One region of the Paenibacillus sp. J31R122 genome, then DNA from elsewhere that is predicted to be linked to it. Evidence: riboswitches for the same ligand, from Rfam matches in the RefSeq annotation. Region 1 holds a riboswitch; the other holds the start of a gene.

Evidence for each region. A riboswitch is a leader RNA that binds a small molecule or an ion and turns the genes downstream of it on or off. The one in region 1 is predicted to bind cobalamin.
Region 2: it holds a riboswitch for cobalamin, as region 1 does, so the genes downstream of both, metE (5-methyltetrahydropteroyltriglutamate--homocysteine S-methyltransferase) here and AC0YN7_RS03885 (ABC transporter substrate-binding protein) in region 1, are expected to answer to the same signal.

The regions. Positions count from the first base shown of each region.
Region 1 covers NZ_JBWDNM010000002.1:164,961-177,617, forward strand. The annotation lists gene AC0YN7_RS03865 (arginine--tRNA ligase) at 1-977, shown strand, start outside; gene AC0YN7_RS03870 (heavy metal translocating P-type ATPase) at 1,079-3,355, shown strand; gene AC0YN7_RS03875 (sulfite exporter TauE/SafE family protein) at 3,352-4,038, shown strand; gene AC0YN7_RS03880 (FixH family protein) at 4,695-5,144, opposite strand; cobalamin riboswitch at 5,400-5,621, shown strand; gene AC0YN7_RS03885 (ABC transporter substrate-binding protein) at 5,852-6,829, shown strand; gene AC0YN7_RS03890 (FecCD family ABC transporter permease) at 6,869-7,870, shown strand; gene AC0YN7_RS03895 (heme ABC transporter ATP-binding protein) at 7,867-8,655, shown strand; gene cobT (nicotinate-nucleotide--dimethylbenzimidazole phosphoribosyltransferase) at 8,687-9,751, shown strand; gene cobU (bifunctional adenosylcobinamide kinase/adenosylcobinamide-phosphate guanylyltransferase) at 9,762-10,352, shown strand; gene cbiB (adenosylcobinamide-phosphate synthase CbiB) at 10,349-11,329, shown strand; gene cobS (adenosylcobinamide-GDP ribazoletransferase) at 11,311-12,123, shown strand; gene cobD (threonine-phosphate decarboxylase CobD) at 12,169-12,657, shown strand, end outside.
Region 2 covers NZ_JBWDNM010000011.1:160,100-172,756, reverse strand. The annotation lists gene uxaC (glucuronate isomerase) at 1-1,268, shown strand, start outside; gene AC0YN7_RS19025 (aspartate aminotransferase family protein) at 1,429-2,655, opposite strand; gene AC0YN7_RS19020 (MOSC domain-containing protein) at 2,824-3,549, shown strand; gene AC0YN7_RS19015 (iron chaperone) at 3,573-3,962, shown strand; gene AC0YN7_RS19010 (PadR family transcriptional regulator) at 3,979-4,242, shown strand; gene AC0YN7_RS19005 (hypothetical protein) at 4,514-4,843, shown strand; gene AC0YN7_RS19000 (VOC family protein) at 5,528-5,920, opposite strand; gene kduI (5-dehydro-4-deoxy-D-glucuronate isomerase) at 6,675-7,505, shown strand; gene AC0YN7_RS18990 (DeoR/GlpR family DNA-binding transcription regulator) at 7,531-8,325, shown strand; gene kduD (2-dehydro-3-deoxy-D-gluconate 5-dehydrogenase KduD) at 8,330-9,085, shown strand; cobalamin riboswitch at 9,826-10,020, shown strand; gene metE (5-methyltetrahydropteroyltriglutamate--homocysteine S-methyltransferase) at 10,326-12,623, shown strand.

The DNA of each region.
Region 1 (12,657 bases):
AATCTGAGGATGAGGCTGATACTTCAGAGCAAACGGAGTTTCATGCGGATAAAGTATTGGTGCGCTCGAATGGCATTTTAACGTATACGGCTAAGGATATTGCCTATCATCTATGGAAATTTGGCCTCTTGGACAAAGATTTTCGTTACAAAAAGTTTGCGGATCGTCTTTGGACAACACATACGGACGGCGTAAAGAAACCAATTGGTCGTGCAGACATGGTCATAAACGTCATCGATCAAAGACAGGAATATCCGCAAGCGATGGTGAAGCAAGCACTGCTCGCATTGGGTTTTGAGAAGCAAGCGGCTCAGCTTAGACATGTTAGCTATGGCGTCGTCTCTCTCAGCCCCAATACGGCGAAAGGCTTAAACATTGATACGTCTGATGGGAAGCACGCTTACGCGATGTCGGGCAGACAAGGAATCGGCATTAAAATTGCTGAATTTTTAGAGAAAATGGCACTTATTATCGATACGAAGCGTTCTCGTAAAGCAGGAATATCGAGCCGTGCAATAGCAGCCGCTTCAATTAGGTACTATTTATTGCGTTTCCATTTGAATACAGAGGTTGTATTTGATCTTGAGCAAGCAACGGAGGTGTCAGGAAATACTGGGGTATATTTGCTGTATTCCTACGCGCGTTCACACAGCATTTTGGAGAAGGCGAAGGTAGCGCCTTTATCTGTTCTTGATCTTAAGTTCAATGAGCTTGAAGCTCAGGAGCAGAGCTTGCTTAGACAGCTGGCTTATTGGCCAGAGACATTGCAAGCAGCGGTCAAGGAGCTGGCGCCGAATCAGCTTTGTACGTATGTGCATGAGCTTTCGACCTCTTTTAACTACTTCTATGCTACCTGTCCCATTCTTAAAGCGGTTGGTACGAAGAGAAGCTTGCGTTTGTGGATCACGGAGCGCTATAAGCAAACGATGCATGAAGCGCTAGAGCTGCTAGGTTTGCCGACACCAAAAAAAATGTAACACATGTTCCATTCATGCAATTCACTTGCCTGTCATATAGTTTAACTCAGAGGTACAGGCATAGATAAGTGGAGAGTAAGAGTGGAAGGCGGTTGCGATAGATGGAGCAGGCTGGGCACATTAATCAAGATGGAACGATGAATAAGAACGTAACGATAGATTTTGCCGTGCAGGGAATGAGTTGTTCTGCTTGTGCGGCGCGAATAGAGAAGGCTGTTGGCAAAATGGAGGGTGTACAATCGGCGGCGGTCAGCTTCCCGCTTCGTACAGCCTGGGTCCAGTTAACCCCTACTCAAGTGGGGCTGCAGCAAATTGCAGAGCGAGTCAAACAGCTTGGCTTCGAAGCGCTGATTAATGAGTCTCCGCGTCAGGGGCTGCGCAAGGAGCATAATACGCTTGGTCTAAGACTTATCGTAGCTGTAGTTTTTACGATACCTTTGCTAGCGTCTATGACGCAGCATCTGCCGATGCTGGAGCCCTTTATCAGCATATTGCCGAAATGGCTGTTTCTGCCATGGCTCCAATTAGCTTTGGCGACCATTATTCAGTTTGTCATTGGGATGCCCTTTTACTTTGGCGCTTATCACGCGCTGCGACAGCGAAGTGCTAATATGGATGTTCTCGTCGTAATTGGGACAACAGCGGCCTATTTATACAGTCATTTTGTTGTATTTCAACAAGGCTTGTTCACTCCTATGGATGCTGCTTTGCACGCTCCTCCTTTATATTTTGAGACATCGGCTGTTGTTATTACGGCGGTCCTGCTCGGAAAATATATAGAAACTGCAGCATCACTGCGTGCGCAGCAAGGCTCGGATGGCTATGGCAAGCTGTTAAGTCAAACAGCTACAGTAGAACGGGCAGGTGAATTGCTGCAAATTCGCACCGAGTTTGTGCGCGCTGGCGACATTGTCGTTGTAGAAGCGGGTGAAATCGTGCCTGTTGACGGCTTCGTAAGTGAAGGTATTTCATCGGCTGACGAGTCCCTGCTGACTGGGGAAAGCTTATCGGTTATGAAACGAGTGGGCGATCGCATATATGCGGGGACACGTAATGAGAGCGCCTGTCTTCGTATTCGGACAGAAGCGGCAGGGCATGACACGATGCTTAACCGAATTCAAGAGCTTGTACGGCAAGCGCAGCGGTCAAAGTCTGCAATTCAGCGAAATGTTGATGTTGCCGCAAGCTGGTTCGTACCGATGATGCTCCTATTTGCATTCATCACATTTATATTATGGGGATCTATTCTTGATCCAGGCAATTGGAGCAAGGCTTTCGTTTGTACGATAGCCGTATTATTAGCAGCATGTCCCTGCGCTCTTGGCTTAGCAGCTCCGATTTCCCTTGTTATAGCTGCTGGAAGGCTTGCTAAGCAAGGAATTGTAACGAAGGAAGCGGGAGCGTTAGAACGGCTTGCTCGTATCGAAACCGTTATCTTTGATAAAACGGGCACGTTGACTGAAGGTAAGCCGCGGGTAAGCTCAATACTTGCGCTTAGAGGAACACGCTCTATGATATTGCGATTTGCAGCGGCTGCTGAATCGGAATCGGCGCATCCGTTAGCAGCTGCGATTAAACAAGAGGCTTTGCATATGGGGCTTGTAATCCCTTCAGCTGAGCAGCAATCATATACACCAGGCGGTGGAGTAAACGCAATTGTGGAGAAGCAGCAATTTGCTGTCGGCAATGAACGATTTGCGTCAAATCAAGGCTGGAACGTCAGCAAGGAGGCAAAGGCGTTTGCAGTAAGCCGTGAATTGGTAGGCGAAACGGTATTATTTGCTTCCCTAGAAGGGGTATGTGTTGGTGTTATTGCTTTAACCGACATGATCAAGCCATACGCTCGGGATGCGGTGAAGGAATTGAAGGGTCTTGGTATATCTGCTTTGCTCGCAACTGGTGATCATGAAGCGCCGGCACGCGCGGTTGCGAAGGCAGCGGGAATTACGGTGATTCACTCCTCAATGCTTCCAGAGAGTAAGCTGGCCCTTGTTGAAGCGTTGAAGCGGCAAGGGAAAAGAGTTGCAATGGCTGGTGACGGCTGGAATGACGCTCCTGCTTTAGCAGCAGCAGATGTTGGCTTGGCTATGGGGAATGGAACGGATGCAGCGCTCAGCGCGGGACATATGACGTTATTATTTTCAAAATTAAAATCTATACCAGAGGCAGTACGAATCAGTCGGTTAACGATACGAAACGTAAAGCAAAATCTTACTTTCGCTTTCCTGTACAATGTCATTATTATTCCGTTTGCCGCGTTCGGCATTCTACAGCCATGGATGGCGGGCACAGCCATGGCGCTTAGCTCAATATCAGTTGTAGGTAACGCGCTTCGTTTAACCGGACAATTGCGCCGTATAGAAGGCTCACACTCATGATCATGTCATGGAACCAAGTCGGGTTGATTATTTTAACGGGATTGTTTAGCGCTCCACATTGCATAGGAATGTGCGGTGGGATTGTATCTGCGGTATCACTGCAGTCTACCGCATCCGTGCGAAAATCGATGCTGTTATATAACGCGGGTCGTATCTTCTCTTATTCCGTACTAGGAGCAGTGATGGGTACCGTCGGCTCCTTTGTCGATGTGGCAGGCAAGCTTGCCGGAGTACAGGGACTTGCTTCAATAATCGGAGGCTGCTTTGTGCTTCTTTGGTTATGGAGAAGATTTCAACTTCCGCTTATGCATAAGGTCTCAACCGTATTGCATAAAAGGCTTGCAGGCGGTGCTCAGCGTTCTTCCAGCCAAGAGGCAGTACATTTGCTGGCGACGGGGATAGCATTTGGTTTTTTGCCATGCGGTCTCACTTATGCGATGCAAATGACCGCGGCATCAACAGGATCAGCTGTAGCAGGAGCTGCAGTCATGGCATTATTCGGTCTGTCAACATTTCCCGCATTAGCGGCCGCTGCGTCGATAGCCGCGTTTGCCAATAAGAAATGGCGGCGTTTTATGCGCAGGGCAGGCGTAATAACGGCAATTGCTGTTGGAGTTTTAGCGATACTTCGAGGCTTGGCTGTTAACGGCGTTATACCGACGATTTCACCTTGGCTATGGTAAAGGTGATGATAACGAGCTTTTTTATTCTTCCTAGTCAGTACTCATATTAAATCGGTTAGTTACCAATATAAGGTATCGTAAAGCGGCATGATTGTACTCGACTATCCATTTATTTGTTGGTGTGATATCTCCATAATTACATTTACATCTGGCGACTTGAAGGCAATGTTAAATTAGTTTCACATTGTGAAACTAATGAGTAGCATTATGGAATTAGAGACGCATTTGTTTCACAATGTGAAGCTAAATCACCGGTAACAGGGCGCGAATCGGGCTAACCTAGCTATTACGTTCATTTTCTGAAACTAGATCGCTGCTGACCTTTTTGCTTTCTCATTTAATTGCAAAAAATGAAACTACGCGTGCTTAGCACATAAGTCTGCGAACACGGCACATTAGTCTGCGAACACGGCACGTAAGGCAGTGGACACAGTTTATAAGTCAGCGGACACAGAAGCGTTTATTTGTGAGCATTACTTCATTTTGGAGGTGCGTGAGGACATCATATGCGTTATTTGTGCTAAAAATTTCAAATATACCCCGATTGAAGAGGAATAACGGAATCTATGTCAGAAATATGACCTAAAGAGCATTAAAACCACAAATAACAGAACCTATGTCCGTTGCTGTTCTCATTACATAGATAATAAAAGAGGTCAATGCACCGCCTGCAAACGGCGAACTACCGTATACGATTCGTCCGCAGTTTTTATAGATAACGTTGCTTTCCATGTTCCAGCCATAAGCGGCACACCTTCTCCTTTGTACATGCCGGGTGCGATTTCTTTCATATCAAAAGTGTAGTTACCGCAAACCATGCCAATCATATCGAGCTGAACCGAGACAGCAGCATCCTGTAGAGGAGCGCCGGAAATGTCTGTTACTTGGAAGGTAAATGTATTTTCATGCAGCACTTTCGCAGCATATGGATTAATGGTCCATACGGCATGGCCATTTTTGAAATCATGCTCTGTCGTTGCTGGCGCTGATACAGCAGCTTTATCAGAGTAAAGCCAATAAAGCGCAATACCAATGAGCAGAGTGGTCAGTGGTATTATTATAGCAAGCTTATGAATAGGCTTGAGTGCTTTCTTTTGCGGCAGCATGTGATCAGTCCTTTCTTATCTTGCTATTTTAATGTAAGGATTAAATAAAGCTTCTCAAGTGGGTTCACTATGTTACCTATGCGGTTAATGGAAGGTACAGAACTGCAACTAAGCAATGGTTTGTCCTGTTTTAGCCTTGATCTAAGTTTGAGGATGGATAAAGGTGAAATGGATTAGGGTAAAGAGTAGACAAATAATTGGCGAGAGTGTATAGTAACTACTGATAATTTAATAGTTAATAAATAGGTGCTTGAACGAGTTTATACGAGAATATTTTCATTAATCTCTTATACTCATTGAAGCTTAATAGGGAAGACCGGTGAAAATCCGGCACGGACCCGCCACTGTTAGGACCGGCAATGCGAGGTAACACTTGCCTTTGCCAGCGCGCCAGCTGCATGTCACTGAGCTAATAGCTCGGGAAGACGTTGGCTGCGAAATCCGAGTCAGGAGACCTGCCTGTTTACATAACGCTGTATCCTACGTGGACTTAGGGAGGTGTTGGAAGAGCAATTCGCTATCTTTTTTTGGCGTATGACAGCATTTCTGACACATTTGTCAGAGATGCTTTTTTGTTTTTGAAATATGGGAAAGTTCATACTATACTTTTTTCCTGTATTTCACAGCGAAACGAACATATGCCGCCAGAGGCTGGCGCCAGCCGTTTACGCTTGTACGAAATAAAATTATAAGGAGTGCATTAAAGAATGGTTAGAAATAACAAGAGTTTGATGAAAACATTATTAGGTTTTATGCTAGCAATGATGCTCGTATTTACAGCAGCATGTGGCGCAGATTCGAACAAAGAAAACAATACGGGGAATAAATCAACGAATACGGAACAGGGATCAAGTAATAAGCCAGCGGCTGCATACCCCGTTATTATTAAAGATGATACAAATACGGAAGTGAAGTTTGAACAAGCGCCTACGAAAATCGTAACGCTAGTACCAAGTGAAACAGAAGCAATCTATGCGATCGGTTCAGGGGAGCAGGTTGTTGGCGTAGACGAGTGGAGCAACTATCCGGAGGAAGCAGCATCGAAGCCGAAGGTTGGCGATATGACAACGAACATTGAAGCGGTAGTTGCCCTTAATCCTGATCTTGTTCTAGCTTCTTCATCCATGAACACAGAAGCGATTAATAAGCTCCGTGAGTTGAAAATTACAGTATTTGCAACAGACCCTTTGACTTATGATGCGGTTGTTGCCAAAATCGAAAATTTAGGTAAAATTATGAATAAGCAAACAGAGGCGGCAGTTGTTGCTGACAACATGCGAGCGGTAAAACAGCAAGTAACCGATGCAGTGAAGGGTGCAGAGAAGAAGAGTGTATACTTAGAGTTCTCACCTGGCTGGAGCGTTGGCAGCGGGACTTTCCTTGATGAGCTGCTTACACTTGCAGGCGGAACCAATGTTGCTGCAGCGAAGCCAGGCTGGTTCGAAGTTAGCGCTGAGGAAGTCGTTAAGCAAAATCCGCAATTGATTATTTATCCTGCTCTGAAGGAGTATCCGAATCCGATTGTTGCTGGCATAAACAGCCGTCCAGGCTGGAATGTTATCGACGCGGTGAAAAACAAACAATTGTATGCTGTAACGGAGGATCCGCTTGTACGAGTTGGTCCACGCCTTGCAGACGGCTTGCTTGAGCTGGCAAAAGTGATTCACCCGGATCTCGTAAAATAAATGTTGAAGCATAAATTAGTTTGGTATGGAGGAGCAGCTATGCTCCTTCTTGCTGTTTCTATCGTTACTAGTCTATCTATTGGCTCTGCCGGAATTTCAGTACGTGATGTTTGGGGCATATTGATCCATCAGCTTCCATGGCTGGAGGGCGAGCCTGGTGCTTACACGCCCGGAGAAATTGCTATCGTTACGCAAGTGAGGCTTTCACGTGTTCTGCTCGCTGTTCTCGTTGGTGCTTGTCTAGCGCTTGCAGGAACAGGATTTCAAGGGGTGCTGCGAAATCCGTTAGCTGACCCATATACGCTAGGGGTCGCATCGGGATCATCTGTAGGCGCTGCTTTTATTATTTTGTTCGGTCTGCAAACGGTGCTTGGGATGTGGACGATTCCGCTTGTGGCTTTCGCAACGGGCACAGTAACATTATTAGGTGTTTTCTGGCTTTCGCGAGATAAAGGCGTAATGCATATTGAAACACTCATATTATCTGGCGTAATTATTCAATCCTTTCTTGGCGCTTTTGTTTCCTTTATGGTGTCGATGTCTGAGGGTGTCGTCAATGAGATTTTGTTTTGGTTGATGGGGTCGCTTGCCATGAAAAGCTGGGATAATGTATATATGCTGATTCCTTTTCTTATCGTTGGATTGCCTCTCTTGCTCGCATACGGACAATCTCTTAATCTATTTGTACTCGGAGAGCGGCATGCGGCACATTTAGGCATTCGTGTTGAGAGGACTAAGCTTATTGTTTTAATTTGCTCAACGCTTCTTACAGCTGCTGCAGTGTCTGTTTCAGGTGTAATCGGCTTCGTGGGACTTGTCGTTCCTCATTTGATTAGACTTATCGTGGGTCCTGATTATCGATTGATTACACCGTTGTCGGCGATTGGCGGAGGCATATTTGTCTTATGGGCAGATACACTAGCAAGAAATGTACTGACTCCAAAGGAAATTCCACTTGGCGTCGTTACAGCGCTAATCGGGGCGCCTTTCTTCGCTTACTTATTACACCGCCGCAAGCTGAAACAAGGAGGCTCGCTATGATTGATGTACGAGGAATTGTGCAGTCGGTTCAAGGCCGTCTTGTATTGAAAAATCTTTCTTGTTCCTTTCAAAAAGGTCTGATGTACGGGATTATTGGACCTAACGGTGTTGGTAAATCAACACTGCTTCATATGTTGTCAGGTGTGGAGCGTCCGAAAGAAGGCGAAGTTCTGCTGGAGGGAAAACCGATTACCGAGTTTCCACGTAAGCAGTTGGCACGAAAGATGGCAGTGCTGCAGCAAAGCGGTCTTCCGCCAGTTGGCTTCACTGTCCGTGAAGTTGTCAGCATGGGACGATACCCGTACCAGAATTGGATGGGCAGCGAGGAGAATGATTCCGATTCAATCATTGATGATGCATTGCAAGCAATGGGCTTACAAGAGCTTGAGCTTCGCAAAATGGACCAATTAAGCGGTGGCGAGAGGCAGCGTGTAGCGCTCGCAAAGTTGATGGCGCAGGAGCCATCTATTATTTTGCTGGATGAGCCAACTACGTATTTGGATATTGGATTTCAAGTTCAATTGCTGGATACAGTTCGGGATTGGCAGAGAGAACGCGGGCTGACCGTTATTGCCGTTCTACATGATTTGAACCTTGCTTCCCTTTACTGTGATGAGCTTGTTGTACTGCATCAAGGCACAGTTGCGGCAGCAGGGAGGCCGCATGAGGTGTTAACCTCCGCGCTGATTGAGCAGGTATATGAAACGACTACTTCGGTCATCGCTCATCCGATTACTGGCAAGCCGCAAATTATGCTGCAGCCAGGCTTTGAACATCTAGTTTGACTGAATATAGAGTACGAAGGAGCAATAAGTAATGGATGACCATTTGTACGATGAATTGCTGAATATCGTTGCGAAGATTAAACCGTTTGAAGAGGAGAAAGCACAGCTAGCTGATCAACATTCTAATTCACTGACGAAGCCTCCGGGAAGTCTTGGCAAGCTTGAAGCTATTGCTAGCCAGCTTGCAGGTATTACAGGTCACTTATGGCCTGATTTATCGCATAAAGCAGTTATTGTGATGGCTGGCGATCATGGTGTTTGTGAAGAGGGGGTTAGCGCTTTCCCGCAGGCGGTTACACCGCAGATGGTTATTAACTTTCTAAATGGCGGAGCAGCTGTTAATGTGCTTGCCAGACAAGCAGGCGCAGATGTCGTATGCGTAGATATTGGTGTTAACGCTGATCTGGAGCACGAGCTGCTTGTAAGCCGGAAGGTTGTAAGAGGGACAGCCAATATGGCAAAGGGGCCTGCGATGTCTCGTGAGGATGCCATTCGCGCGGTTATGGTTGGAGTCGAGGTCGTCAATGAACAGGTGCGTCGAGGTGTGCGCCTCATTGCAACTGGTGAGATGGGAATTGGCAATACGACGGCAAGCGCAGCTATTACGACAGTGCTTACTGGCTTATCTCCGGAGGAGTCTGTTGGACGCGGAACGGGTATTAACGATGCAAGCTGGTTGAACAAGGTGGAGGTAGTTAAGCGCGCAATAGCCTTGAATAATCCTAATGCCGCCGATCCTATTGATGTTCTTGCTAAGGTTGGCGGCGTAGAAATTGCCGGTCTGGTCGGCGTTATTATCGGCGCTGCCGCTAACGGCTGTCCGGTAGTGATCGATGGTTATATTTCATCGGCAGCAGCACTTGTCGCGTCTCGAATTGCGGAGCAGACGAAACCTTATATGATTGCTTCTCACTTATCGCAGGAGCAGGGACATTTGAAGCTGCTGGAAGCCATCGGCTTATTGCCGATGATTCAATTGGAGCTTAGGCTCGGTGAAGGTACTGGAGCAGTATTGTGCTTTCATTTTATTGATGCAGCGCTTCTCCTTATGCAGGAAATGGCGACTTTCGATAGCGCTGGTATATCAAAGGGTTAGGTGATAATTGATGGCAATACTCGTAACTGGCGGTGCCCGCAGCGGCAAAAGCGGCTTCGCCGAGCAATACGCGAAGCGATCCGGCGCGCGGGGCATTTATATTGCTACATGTCAGCCCTATGACGAGGAAATGACGGAGAGAATCGGTAAACATAGAGAGGATCGCGAGCTTTCTGGTTTTTTATGGGAGACTGTTGAGGAGCCTTATGAGGCCGCGGAGCTTCTTCAACAATTTGCAATACAAATTACTGAAGAAGTAAAAAAAGGTCAAGAGCCTCCGGTAGTATTGTTAGACTGTTTGACGCTTTGGTTAACAAATTGGCTGCTGCGTGTCGACTATGAATCTCTTGGTGAAATTCGGTATGAAACAGAAAAGAACAAGCTAATAAATGCAATTCAGAAATTCCCTTACACACTGCTATTGGTTACAAACGAGGTGGGTGACGGTATCGTGCCCGAATATCCGCTTGGCAGACTGTTCCGGGATGAGGCAGGCCGTCTTAACCAACGAGTTGCAGCCATATGCGATAGGGTTTTTCTAGTGACAGCAGGAATCCCTGTCGAGCTGAAAACGCAAGCTTTTAGTTGGGATCAGCTATGATAGATTATTCCATGGAAGAACTGCTGCTGCTAACGGCAGCAGCCATCGTAATCGATTGGATCTTCGGAGATCCAAAGTGGCCGACCCATCCTGTCATTTGGATAGGTCGGCTTATTCGATTTATAGAGCGTATGCTTGCGCCAGAACGAAGGGAAGACCGGCCACATATTGTAAGGCTGCTAGGTATTGTTCTGACAGCATCTACATTATTGATAAGCTGGAGCGTGATGTGGGGCTTGATTTGGGCGGCAAATGCGATACATCCTTGGCTTGGTTATGTGATAAGCGCGTGGTTCATCTCGACTACGATTGCCGTTAAAGGCTTGAAAGAAGCTGCGATGCTCGTCTATAAGCCTCTTATAGCAGGAAGGCTTGATGAAGCTAGAAAGTATGTAGGCTACATAGTGGGAAGGGATACGGATAAGCTTGATGAACGTGAAGCAACAAGGGCTACAGTAGAGACGGTCGCTGAAAATACGGTAGATGCGTTCGTGTCTCCCATTTTGTTTGCTCTATTAGGAGGCGCTCCACTTGCGATGCTTTATCGCGCAGCGAATACGTTAGATTCAATGGTTGGCTATCGCAATGATAAATATAAATACTTTGGTTGGTGCTCGGCGCGTATGGATGATGTGCTAAACTATATTCCAGCCAGAATAACTGGTCTATTGCTTACTTTGACAGCATTTGCAGCTCCTGGTATGAAAGCCGGACAAGCCATGCGAGCTATTATCAAGTTTGCGCGATTTCATCCTAGCCCAAATAGCGGCATTCCTGAATCTGCTGTTGCAGGAGCACTCGGCTTTGAACTCGGTGGAACGAACGTTTACTTCGGTAAATCGAGTGAACGTGCAAGAATGGGGTGGCCGTTAAGACCTTTGCAGCCGAATGATATTAGGCTTACCGTTTATTTACTGTATAGTGTTAGCGTTATAATATTTGCGGGGGTGGTCGCGGTATGGTTAGTGGTTCGGTGAAGCTGCATGTTCAAGCTTTTGTTGCAGCCTTTCAATTTTTAACTCGTCTGCCTGTGCCTATGACAGTTCCCTTCAACTCACCTGTATTAACGCGGAGTATCATCTATTTTCCAGCAGCAGGAGCTTTCATTGGCGGATGCTTAGCAGCATCAGCTTGGCTGTTAAATCTAGTTTTGCCTGAATGGCCTGCCGCGGTCATTCTTCTCGCGATATGGACGGCGCTTAGCGGAGGACTTCATATAGATGGCTGGATGGATACGGCTGATGGTGTGCTTAGTCATCGTTCACGCGAGCGTATGTTGGAAATAATGAAGGATAGCCGAGTAGGAGCAATGGGTGTGCTGGCTGCGGTACTTCTTCTTCTGCTCAAAGCATCTTTGATAGCGGAGCTGCTCATTCAGGAAAATAGTACAATATGTTTAATGGTATTAATAATTAACCCTATATGGAGTCGTGTATGGATGGCTGCTGCAATTGGGATTTGGCCTAGCGCACGGCGCGGAGAAGGAATTGGACAACTATTTAATGGCGTTAATCGAATGGGGGTTATAGCAGCTTGTCTCGTATCCTTTATTCTATCATTCGGCATATTAATGGGTTTTCAAGTCAAGCTGACGGAAGCAATTGCCTATGTGCTAGCTTTTTTCCTTATTACCATTCTATCCGGCGGTCTTCTAGGCATTTGGTTAAATCGTAAGCTTGGCGGATTAACGGGTGATACATACGGTGCGATGAATGAAGCCGTTGAAGCGATGCTGCTTCTGGCAGCGGTCGTTTGGCTAAATGCTGTTTAAAATAACAGTTCATAAGAATTGCATAAAGAAGGAGCTTGATACAAAATGCTGGAGAGATATGGGCATGGCGGAGATTTGCGAACTGCAGAGGAGGCATTCGGAAAACCGGCGGACACCTTCGTCGATTTCAGCTCGAATATGAATCCTCTGGGACCTCCAAGTGGAGTTAAGCAGGCATTGTTAGCTTATGCGGATATAATTGGACAATATCCCGACCCTGCCGTGCGCGATCTGAGAAGTAAGCTTGCGCTTCATCATGATATCGACGAGCAATCCATCTTAATAGGCAATGGGGCAGCCGAGCTGATCGACTTAGTTGTTCGGGCAATACAGCCTAAATCTACAACGCTGGCTATTCCATGCTTTGACGAATACAGGGATGCCGTTCGCAAAATTGGCGGAGCCGTGTACGAGATTAATCTATCGGCAGAAAGCCAGTTTGAGCTGGAAGCGGAATTAGAGCAATTCTCTTTAGCAGCGTCTGAGGGTACGTTAATTATGCTAGGCTCGCCAAATAATCCGACTGGGAAGCTT
Region 2 (12,657 bases), on a different contig from region 1:
TCGCGAATATTACGGAAGCTTGGCTTTACGGTGATCATTATAAATGGCGGGCTATGCGCGCAAACGGTGTGGAGGAACAACTTGTAACCGGCGGCGAGGGAGTTACCGATTACGAACGGTTCGAGGCATGGGCGCAGACGGTGCCGCAGACGATTGGAAATCCGCTCTATCAATGGTCACATTTGGAGCTTCGCAGATTTTTTGGAGTGAATGAGCTCATCAATGAGAAGAATGCGAAGGCGATATGGGAGCAGGTTAACGCTAAACTTAATGAAGGCAGCTTCAAAGCTCGTGATTTGATCAAAATGTCTAAAGTTGAAGTGATTTGTACGACGGATGATCCCATCGACTCACTAGAGTATCATATTGCAATCAAAGGGTTAGAAGACTTCGATGTGCAAGTATTGCCTTCATTCCGTCCAGATAAAGCGCTTGAAATCAATCGCTCGACTTTTCAAGATTGGGTTAACAAGCTTGGGGCTGCAGCTTCCATAACAATAGATAATTATGATAAAATGCTCGATGCTCTAGCAGATCGAGTGCAGTTCTTCCACGACGTTGGCTGCAAGGTGTCTGATCATGCTCTTGATTATGTTGCCTATGCGGAAACGACTAAGGATGAAGCGGCTGTTATATTCGCAAAAGCACGAAACGGTGAATCAGTCAGCTTAGAGGAAGAGAAGAAATATAAAACATATACGCTGCTTTTCTTGGGACGCTTGTATGCGGAGCGTGGCTGGGTCATGCAATTCCATATTAATGCAGCGAGAAACAACAGTACGCGTATGGTTGAAATGCTAGGTCCAGATACAGGCTTCGACTCCATTAATGACAGCTCTGTCGCGTACCCGCTTGTTAAGCTTCTTGATGCACTTGATATGGATAATGCGCTGCCGAAAACGATTGTGTACTCACTCAACGCAAAAGATAATGATGTGCTCGGTTCAATTATCGGCAGCTTTCAAGGCGGAGGTATTCCGGGCAAAATACAGCTGGGCTCAGCATGGTGGTTTAACGATACGAAAAAAGGAATGCTCGATCAAATGAACGCGCTCGCGAACCTTGGTTTACTTAGCCGATTTGTCGGCATGCTGACGGATTCACGCAGCTTCTTATCCTATACCAGACATGAATATTTCAGACGACTGCTCTGTAATTTACTAGGGGAATGGGTAGAGAACGGTGAGGCGCCTCATGATATGGAGCTGCTAGGGGACATGGTTCAAAATATTTCCTATCGAAACGCGAAGGCATACTTCGGTTTCTAGCGTATAAGTAACGTTCTGCAGCACCGTTAGGTTGACGGTGACTGCTGAACGTTTTTCGCAGTGTATAAGGCGTTATGCTACGTATAACGTCAGTCATTTCATGTTGCTGCCTACCGGGCACTTATTTTAAGAGGGGCCAGTTGGGCAGCAGACCTATTAATTAAAGTTTAGAACTCCGCATCGTTGCTGCTTGATCGAATACACGACGCAAGAGGACTAGCATTTGATCGACTTCTTCCTTTGTTACGATCAGCGGGGGCATTAATCTGATGGTAGACGGATTCGGGGAGTTAATGAGCAAGCCTTCCTGTAAGCTCATCATGACAAGCTCACTTCCCATTCCATCGGCAACATCGAATGCTAGCAGCAAGCCTTTACCGCGTATATTGGTAATCTTATAATCGCATGAGAGCTCTTGAAGCCCTTTCTTTAAATAATTGCCTTGCTGCTCCGCATTGTCTGCTAGGTTTTTGTGCAATACCTCTTGAAGTACTGCATAGCCTGCCGCCATCGCAAGCGGTTGTCCCCCGTAGGTTCCGCCCTGATCCCCAGGATCAAATAAATCATATTTGTCAATCGTCAGCATGGCGGATAACGGGAAGCCGCCTCCAATTCCTTTTCCGAGCGTCAAAACGTCCGGTTTTATTCCATAATGCTCGTAAGCGAATAGCTTGCCCGTTCTGCCGATGCCAGTCTGAATTTCATCGAAAATAAGGAGCATACCGTACATATCGCATATTTTGCGAAGTGCGAATAAGTAGGCTTCATCAACCGCGTTTACTCCGCCTTCTCCTTGTACAAGCTCAAGCATAATAGCACAGGTATTATTCGTAACAGCCGCAAAGCAAGCATCAAGATCATTGATCGGTACATGCTTGAAGCCGTCTATCTTAGGAGTAAATAAGCTCTCCCAATGCGCTTTTCCTGTTGCCGACATAGTAGCCAGCGTACGTCCATGAAAGCTATTGGTGAGCGTGATGATTTCATAAGCTCCGTTCATATTAACCTTGCCATGCTTTCTTGCCAGCTTAATGGCGCTTTCGTTTGCTTCTGCTCCGCTGCTGGCAAAAAACACTTTATCCATGCCGCTGACACTCGTTAACAGCTCAGCGAATTGAATTTGTGGCTTATTATAGTAGGCTGGGCTCGCGTGAACTAGAGTAGATGCTTGGTTTGACAATGCTTGTTGAAGTACAGCGGGGGAATGCCCCAAACCATTAACTGCCCATCCGCCTACAAAATCCAAATACTTTTTTCCTTCCGTATCCCACAGATACATCCCTGTACCGCGTTCCATCACGATGTCAGGACGCTTGGCGGTAAATAAAATCGATTTGTCCGCTGCTGCCAGTAAGCCGTTCGTTACATTAGTTTCTGTCTGAAGCATATCTAATCACCCGCTTATTTAAAGTATTGAATAATTATACAACTAAGAGAATAAAAATGCAACAATCCATTTAGTGAGCTTGAGCAGTCATGTGAAAAGAGACTGATATGGATTATAATGGGGATAGTACTTGCTTATTACGAATGAATTGATAAAGGGGAAGTCATTTTGACGTTAATTGGTAAGATCAAGGAAATTAATCGTTATCCTGTAAAATCTTTTGCAGGTGAGAGTTTGGATAGATGCAAAGTAGAGAGCTATGGTTTATATGGCGACCGAATTCATGCTTTTATAGATGAAACAAAGGAAGGATGGGATAGCTTTTTTACTGCTAGAAGTATCCCGAAAATGCTTGCTTATAGGGCAAAACTTGAGGACGAGGATTTCGAGAATGATTTGGGAGCAGTAAGTGTAGCTTCACCGGATGGACGAGTTTTTAACTGGAATGAAGATTTATTGGCTGAAATTCAAACACATTCGAAAAAAAAGATGGTTATGATGAGCTATAGCATGGAAAACTCTGAGCTTATGGCTGTTGATGCTAGCAGTATTTTAATAATTACGGATCGTACAATACGCCGGCTTGAAGAGCTTTGGGGGAAGGATTTAGATCCACGTCGCTTTAGAGCGAACCTAGTTGTGTCAGTAGAAGAGAACGCATTCCACGAACAGAATTGGATAGGAAAAATATTGTCAGTAGGCAGTGCGGAATTACAAGTTGATACGTATTGTGAACGCTGCTCTATGATTACAATTGACCCTGAAACACTTGAGCGGGATTCTTCTCTATTGAAGAAAGTAAATGAAGAGATGAATTTACAATTCGGTGTGTATGCTTCCGTTAGGAAGACGGGACAGATTCATATCGGAGAGAAAGTATATTTATTAGACTAGGATGGTTTATGAAAGGAGAAATCATGGAAGGCAACAAAATTATATTTGAATCAATTGATGATTATATTTCAAAATTTCCTCCAGAGGTTCAGGAAATACTTCAAACATTAAGAAAAGTTATACAGGAGTCAGCACCAGGGGCAGATGAAAAGATAAGTTATCAAATGCCTACCTTTGCTTTACATGGTAATCTGGTGCATTTCGCTGCTTATAAAAATCACATAGGGTTTTATCCATCAGCTAGTGGAATTGAAGAGTTTAAAGATGAATTATCGGAATATAAAGGGGCAAAAGGATCCGTACAATTTCCTATAGATAAGCCAATTCCATATAAATTAATTAGCAGGATCGTTAAATTTAGAATAGCTGAAAATATAGAACGAGCAGAGGGCAAGATGAAGAAGAAGAAATAAGTGTTATGATAAAGCAATGTATGGGTATGAACTAGATCAAAAAATCGATCAAGATTCAGAAGGATTTCTTCAATTTAAAGAGGGAACTCTTTATCCGGCATTAAAAAGATTGGAATCACAGGGGCTTGTAGAAAGCTATTGGCAGGAATCACATGAGGGACCTCGCAGAAAATATTATAGGATTACAAAAATAGGTAAAAAAGCATTATCGCATTTTAGGAAGGAATGGGCACTTTTTCAGCAAATTATGAACAGGATTGTAGGTGTTCAGAATGGATAATTCCTCCTCTTGGAAAATCCACTTATTAAAAGAGATGCTTGTTTGGATAATTTGTTTAGTCGCTGCATCCGTTGGACCTATTCTGCTAATCAACGCACAATTTCAGATGCTCTTTATTTTTGGTCCTATGGTACTGCTTACTATTTGTTATGGAATATACCACGGACTTATAAGACGAGTAACCTCTCCTGTTTTATGGCTAATTATGCTGCCTATTTTGTATGGGTGTTTTGTTTTTCTCATGTTAATGGACATATCGATTGAGGATTTTATGAGTCAATTAGTGGCATTAAATTTAAAAGGGGATGGTATATTCACCATATCAGTCATTCACTTATTATGGATGGGGATTATTATAAGATCTTTGGCTTTGCAGGCTACCAGCCGTAAAAAGTGGGTTGAAGTCGTTCGATCTAGTTTCGAATACTGGGCCATGCTTATGATCTCACTCGTTATTGCGATTTCGGAAATATTAATGAATTCGGGAGAAGGTAAAGTCATTATTTTAAACATTTTTCTACTGTACGTATTCCTCCAAAAAATCATCGAACCGACTTCTTTTATTAAATCGAAAAATAAATTGAAATATTGGTTGACTTAAAGAAGGTTGGTTAATGCTACAGAAGCTCAAAACTGAAACCAGCGGTTATCAGATTGTGTTTAATTTTCATTTGTCGGATTTGATTGTATTTCATCCAGTCAAATCTACTTTAACCGACGTTTTTTGACTCAGACTGTATTTCATCCAAGCTAATCGTCCATTCAAAAGATAAAGGGCTTATAACTACCAATTTGGTTGTATCTTTTCCATTCAAACACATAGGAAAATAGAAGTATCAGTTGTTTGAATGGACAAAATCCATTCAAACCGCCGATTACGTAACCTTGCTTGAAATAGAACGATAGTAACTGGATGCTCAACCCGTCCCGTTTGTATAGAATATCACCAATCATATTCATCAGCGACTTGGATGTGATGTTATATTAGGTTCACATTGTGAAACTAATGACCGTAATTGTGGTAGTAGAGACGAATTAGTTTCAGAATTTGCGGCTAATTCACCTGATAGAGGGCATGTCCCTTATAATAAACAATCAAGTAATAAAAAACCTCCAAGACCAGTTTAATTGTGGTTTTGGAAGTTTTTTTATTTTGGGATTGTTCCATTAGGCTCTATCCTTTAGGGGACAGCTCTTTCGTATTATTTAGTTTATACGTTGGGCTTATTGTATTGTTTATTTTATTATTTTTTTGAATGTGTAGGTTACTTCAATTGGAATGTCTTTAAGCGCCAAAAGCAATGCGGTAACCATTATTATCGCGGATGGTCATTTCACTCCACCCTTCAGACCAATTAGGCCCATTTACGATTTCAACACCTTTAGACAGGAATACCTCATAAAGTTGTTTCAATTCCTCTGGTTGGGTATAACAGAACGCATCAAAATACAGCCCACCATCAACAGAAGAGCTAGGTCGGACATCACTTATTTGTTTAGCCTCGTGTAGAATAAATGTGACGGCTCCATGGTTCATATGTATATGACCACCAATAATTTCTTCGGTGAAGCCTATTCTCTCATAGTAACGAATTGAATCCTGTAAATTAGCAACAAGTAAAACAATAGAAGATCCTTTCAAGCCTACCGAAATTCCACCACTTTGTCCCAATCTCATCCCCACTTCCATTTTTAGGATGTTACCAAAACTATTATGCAATATTCAGAGGGATTTTTCCACTAAAAGAGGCTGGATAAGTCTCGATAAGTTTTTATGAGTCTCTAGCTAACACCCCAAAACCTGAGCTTAGTTACTTAAAACGCTATTCGGACGTGGTGTAACGTGATTTGTTGTGGCTGATTTGGTAGGGCAGGGTAGGATAGAACTGGCAGGACAGTGAGAGTTACCATCGTTTTGTATAAAGAAACGTAAAGGAATATCAGGTATTTGAATGTATTTTATCCATTCAAATACCTGATATTCCTTGTTCCTATATGTTCGAATGTAATAGATACAATCAAATAGCTAGTTAGGAGCATTTTGCTTGCGAAACGGACGATTAGCCTGTATGAAATATAGGCTGAGTCAATTTACGTCGTTTTGATGTTGGTTTGCTTGTATAAAATACAGTCAAATACGATAAACAAATGAACAGTAAGCTTTTCTCGCTATTTATGCGCGGCTGACTTCTGTTTTGAGCTTAAATAGATAGCCGAAAAGATTTATCGGCCAAAATGATGGGGGACATATGAGGGGAGCAAGTGTGCTATCAGTAGAGAAAACGGTGACGGATAGAAACGCCAACTAACCCTTTTTTAATGTAGAATTGCTTTTTCAATTGGTGATGCTTAAAAATGTTCTGTTTTCGTTCGTAAATGTGTGTTATTATTATAAACGAACTAAAACAAACATATTAGGAGGTTTTACCCCCATGGAAGTACGTCACACAACTAACCCAACAGATGTAAAGCAATATACAACAGATCGTTTGCGCAGTGAGTTTCTAATTGAAAGCCTGTTCGAACAAGATCAAATCAAGATGACTTATACACATTATGACCGTATGATTGTCGGCGGCGCGGTTCCTGTGAACGAAGCACTTGAGCTTGAAGATGCGGCTACTTTGAAGACTGAATATTTTCTGGAGCGCCGCGAGGTTGCTTTCTTAAATATTGGCGGTCCTGCATCAATTTCCGTTGATGGTGAAGTCTATGAATTAAATAAACTTGATGTACTGTATGTTGGCAAAGGAAAGCGTCAGGTTCTATTGTCCAGTGTTGACAAGGCTAATCCAGCGAAGCTATATTTCTGTTCTGCACTTGCGCATGCGGTAATCGCTACGCGCAAAATGACGATGGAGGAAGCAAACCCTACTCATCTTGGTTCACAAGAAACATCAAATGAGCGGATTTTGTACAAATACATTCATGCGGACGGCATCCAAAGCTGTCAGCTTATGCTCGGTGTGACAAGTCTTAAGACAGGCAGTGTTTGGAATACAATGCCTTCTCACGTACATGATCGCCGGATGGAGGCTTACCTCTATTTTGACATGAATGATGATGCGCGCGTATTTCATATGATGGGTGAGCCATCGGAAACTAGACATCTTGTAGTTGCGAACGAGCAAGCTATTATTTCACCGCCTTGGTCGATTCACTCAGGTGTTGGCACTAGTAATTATACATTCTGCTGGTCAATGGCAGGAGAGAACTATACGTTTACAGACATGGACGCAGTGCCTGCGAGCGAGCTAAAATAGAATTATTCGCGACAGGAGGTGCTTCATGCTTGCTGCTGAAAGGCATCGTATAATTATTGAGAAATTAGAACAGCTCGGTGCTGTCAAAGTATCCGAGCTAAGTGAGCAGTTCCAGGTTACAGAAAAGACGGTTCGTGAGGATTTAGAGAAGCTCGAGGAAAAGGGGCTTCTCAAGCGTACGCATGGCGGCGCGGTACCTGAGCAAAGCGGTGAGGACAGTCTCTTTCCATTGCAATTCCCAAACAGTAAGCATCAGCAGGAAAAAAAGGCGATAGCTTCACTTGCTTTGACCTGTATTGAACCTAACGATATTATAGCGCTAGATGCGGGCAGTACTACGCTTGAGATGGCGAAGCGGCTGCCTAACATACCGGTAACTGTACTTACGAATGACCTGCTCATTATTCGTGAACTGATAGCGAAGGATCAAGTTAGACTCGTAATTCCTGGAGGATATCGTCATAATAATTTGCTGATTGGCGCCGAATCACAGGAATGGATTAGTCGTCTGAATGTCCATAAGCTGTTTCTATCTACGACAGGCATACATTTGGAGTACGGTCTTACTATTTTTACCGAGGAATTGACGAAGCTTAAGAAGCTGTACATGGAAAACGCAAAAACAGTCTATTGCTTAGCTGATCACAATAAATTCGATAAAGGCGCATTGATCACGTTTGCCGAACTTAATGAAATTGACTATATCATAACGGATGATGGTATAGATTGTGAGGTAGAGGCGAAATACGAGGCACAGGGGATCCGTATGATGAAGGCGGAGCTTTCTGATCAAGCGAAACGGAATAATGGAAAGGTGTGAAATCATGAGTTTGTTTGACTTGACAGGGAAAGTGGCTGTCGTTACAGGAGCAGGTCGCGGTCTTGGCGAAGCGATTGCAATTGGACTGGCACAGGCAGGCGCTGATGTGGCGTTAGTAACAAACCAAACTCCGGCTGACAAAACAGCAGATGCCGTTCGGGCACTCGGACGAAAGGCCATTACAATTCAGGCGGATATTTCAGATCGCACCAAGCTTGCAGGCATTATTGAGCGCACAGTTGATGAACTGGGACGCATTGATATTTTGGTGAACAACGCGGGTATTATTCGCCGGACACCGGCTGCTGAACATAGCTATGGGGATTGGCAGGATGTGCTGGATGTCAACTTGAATTCAGTATTTGTACTTTGTCAGCTTGCTGGTAAGCATATGATTGAGCAGGGCTCAGGTAAAATTATAAATGTAGCGTCAATGCTGACTTTTCAAGGCGGTATTAACGTTCCGGGTTATACCTCCAGCAAGCATGCGGTTGCGGGACTTACAAAGGCACTCGCGAGTGAGTGGGCAAGTAAGGGACTGCAAGTAAATGCGATTGCTCCAGGTTATATGAGTACTGATAATACGGAGGCGCTTCGCGAGGATCCAGTGCGCAGCGCGCAAATATTGCAGCGTATTCCAGCAGGCCGTTGGGGTACATCTGAGGATTTGATAGGGCCAGCAGTATTTCTAGCTTCGAGCGCGTCGGATTATATGAACGGACATATTTTGGCCGTTGATGGCGGTTGGCTAGTTAGATAGATTGTTAGATAGATAGACAGATAGTTAGTTAGTTAGATAGACAGACAGACAGACAGACAGACAGACAGACAGACAGACAGACAGACAGACAGATAGATAGTTAGATAGATAGGTGTAGCTTGTTGTATCTGAATAGCTGTCCTAACGTAGCTTTGGCTGCGAGTGGGGCAGCTTATTTTCATTTTTGGCTAAAAGATTCGACGACTATTCTCTTATTTGTTGATGTGAAATCACGATGCAGCAACTAGCGGCTTGGAGATAAGGTGAAAAAAAGTGAAATTAAATTCATATTCTGAAACTAATGAGCGGTTTAATGGAATTTGAGACGAGTTAGTTTCAGAAATTGCACCTAAAGGACCGAAAAGAGACCGCACATCGAGTGAACCCAGCAACTAAGTTCATTCTCTGACACTAAATCGCTGTTCATCCTTTTTCGGCATCGACTAAATGCAAAAAATGAAACTACGGGGGCGGGGCTTTAGCGCATAAGTTAGTGGATATAGAAGTACTTAGTGGATATAGAAGTATTTATTTAGTGAATATTCTCATATTCGGCGATTCATGATAACAGAGGGACAACGGAAGCTATGTTTGATTCCAAGTAGTAGGATAATCAATAGGCATAGTCTTAATTAGATTTTATCATTCTATTTATAAGAAACGCTTATATACAAAGTATTGTATATTTATTAGATCGAGTGTATAGTTATTCGTATTGCTAGACGATAGCGATCAACAAACTAAATAATGTGGAAATAGGTGCTCTTGCCAAAAACTTGAGCTTAAAAGGGAAGTCCGGTGTAACGCCGGCGCGGTCCCGCCACTGTAACAGCGGAGTTTTAGCGTGTAAACCACTGATCTGTAACTAGATTGGGAAGGTAAGCTATAGATGATAATGCTGGAGCCAGGAGACCTGCCTATTTGAACGACACTGCTTTTACCTACGGGAGATAGGGAGGTGTTAAGACAAGACCGCGGTTCTATTAAACGACGGGCGTCTTTACCTTGCTTCTTAATAAGGTGACGACGCCCTTTTTGCATTTTCGTATTATCCAATTCGATGCAAATTTCGCTATGAAAACAAAGCGTATGCACTCAATGTCATTCCGCTAGGAAAACAAAGCGTATGCACTCCAAGTCAGTCAGCGCCGCAAACAAAGCAAGTTTGCTTCGCAAAACCAGCCTTAGGCTACCGTAGAATTTTTTACATTTTACAAAAACAATCTAGGAGGAATTATAAATGAATAAATTAACAAGCAGTGTGCTTGGATATCCGCGAATTGGGGAAAATCGTGAATGGAAAAAAGCGCTTGAGTCTTTTTGGAAAGGGGATTTGGAGGAAGCTGTATTTCTTGAAACGCTGGAGGGTATTCGGTTGAACAATCTTCAGCTGCAGAAGGACAAAGGGATTTCTATAATTCCTGTTAATGACTTCACGCTATATGATCAAATGCTTGATACGTCAACAATGTTTGGGCTTGTCCCGTCTCGGTTTGAATATGCCGGAGGACCTGTTCCTATTAAAACCTACTATGCCATGGCTAGAGGATCTAAGGAGGCGCAAGCCTGTGAAATGACCAAATGGTTTAATACCAACTACCACTATATTGTTCCTGAACTCAGTGGAGCTACACCTGTCTTGACGGAGAACCGCCCGCTTGCAGCGTATCTTGAAGCGAAACAAAAGCTAGGAATTGAAGGTAAACCGGTCATCATTGGACTATATACTTTCCTTAAACTTTCCAAAGGGTATGATGCGAAGCAACTGCCTGAATGGATAGAGCAATTCATACCGTTGTACGCTCAAATGTTGCAAGAATTGGAGCAAGCAGGTGTGCAGTGGGTGCAAATCGATGAGCCAATTCTCGTAACATCTATTTCAGAGGATGAGATCAAGCTTGTAAAATCAATCTACAAGCAGCTTAATGCAGCAGCTCCTAGTCTTAAGCTGATATTGCAAACTTATTTTGATGCAGTGGAGCATTATGAAGCTGTTGTATCACTGCCCGTTCAAGCGATCGGACTTGATTTTGTACATGGCCTAGAAACAAACCTGAGTGCTCTTGAGAAATTTGGTTACCCACAAGATAAGCTGCTTGCAGTCGGTCTTGTAGACGGACGTAACATTTGGCATTCGGACTATGAGCAAAAGCTGGCATTGATTGAGAAAATTTCTTCATACGTACCGAAAGAACGCCTCATTATCCAATCGTCAACGAGCCTGCTTCATGTTCCGGTTTCAGCAAAAAACGAAACGAACTTGCCTTCAGAATTAAGAGATGCGCTCGCATTTGCCGAAGAAAAGTTGGATGAAATCGTATGGCTGAGCGCTGCTGCTTATTCTGTCAATGCTGCAGCTTCAAACTCATTTGCTGAGGTACTGAAACAGAACAAAGAAATAATTCACAACTTGTCAGCATCTCCAGCGCGCAATAGCAAAGCGGTAGATGCAAAGGCGATCGCGGCGCATCCTTCTGCTAGGCAGAAGCCTTTCGCTGTAAGACAGAAGCTTCAGCAGCAAAAATGGCAGCTGCCATTTCTGCCGACGACGACAATCGGCAGCTTTCCACAAACGCTGGATGTTCGTCAAGCAAGGCAGAAGTGGAGAAAGAACGAGCTAAGCTCAGCTGATTACACTTCCTTTATAAACGAAAAAATTAAGCATTGGATTGAGATTCAAGAAGAGCTTAACATCGATGTCCTTGTTCACGGTGAGTTTGAACGTACAGATATGGTGGAATTTTTTGGGGAAAAGCTGGGTGGGTTCGCGTTTACGCAGAGCGGCTGGGTACAGTCATACGGATCACGCTGCGTGAAGCCTCCGGTTATTTACGGAGATGTTGTATTCAAAGAGCCAATGACTGTAACGGAAAGCGTGTATGCGCAATCGTTAACAACAAAGCCGGTAAAAGGGATGCTGACTGGACCAATTACGATTTTGAACTGGTCATTCCCTCGTAACGACATGACACGCGAACAAGTAGCTTATCAAATTGCACTGGCCTTGTCTGAGGAAGTAAAAGCGCTTGAAGCAGCGGGTATCGAGATGATTCAAGTCGATGAACCGGCATTACGTGAAGGACTGCCGCTTAAACGCAGTGAGTGGGACGCCTACTTGAAATGGGGGGTACATGCATTTCGCCTTTCAACAGCTGATGTTCGTGATACAACGCAAATTCATACACATATGTGCTATTGCGAATTCCATGACATTATCGATTCGATTTTAGCGCTTGATGCGGACGTTATCTCCATTGAAACATCTCGCAGCCATGGTGAATTAATTCACAGCTTCGAGGAGAATACGTATGATCAAGGCATTGGACTAGGCGTATACGACATTCATAGCCCACGCGTACCGTCCGTTGAAGAGATGGTTAGCATGATTAACCGCGCGCTTAAGGTGCTCGATCCTGCCCTCTTCTGGATCAACCCAGACTGCGGCTTGAAGACAAGAGGAATGGAAGAGACTGTTGCATCGTTACGTAACATGATGCTGGCTACTCACCATGTAAGAGAGAGTGCTGTCCAAGTATAGCTTCAACGATTGCTTTTGCCGTAAAGAACGCCAC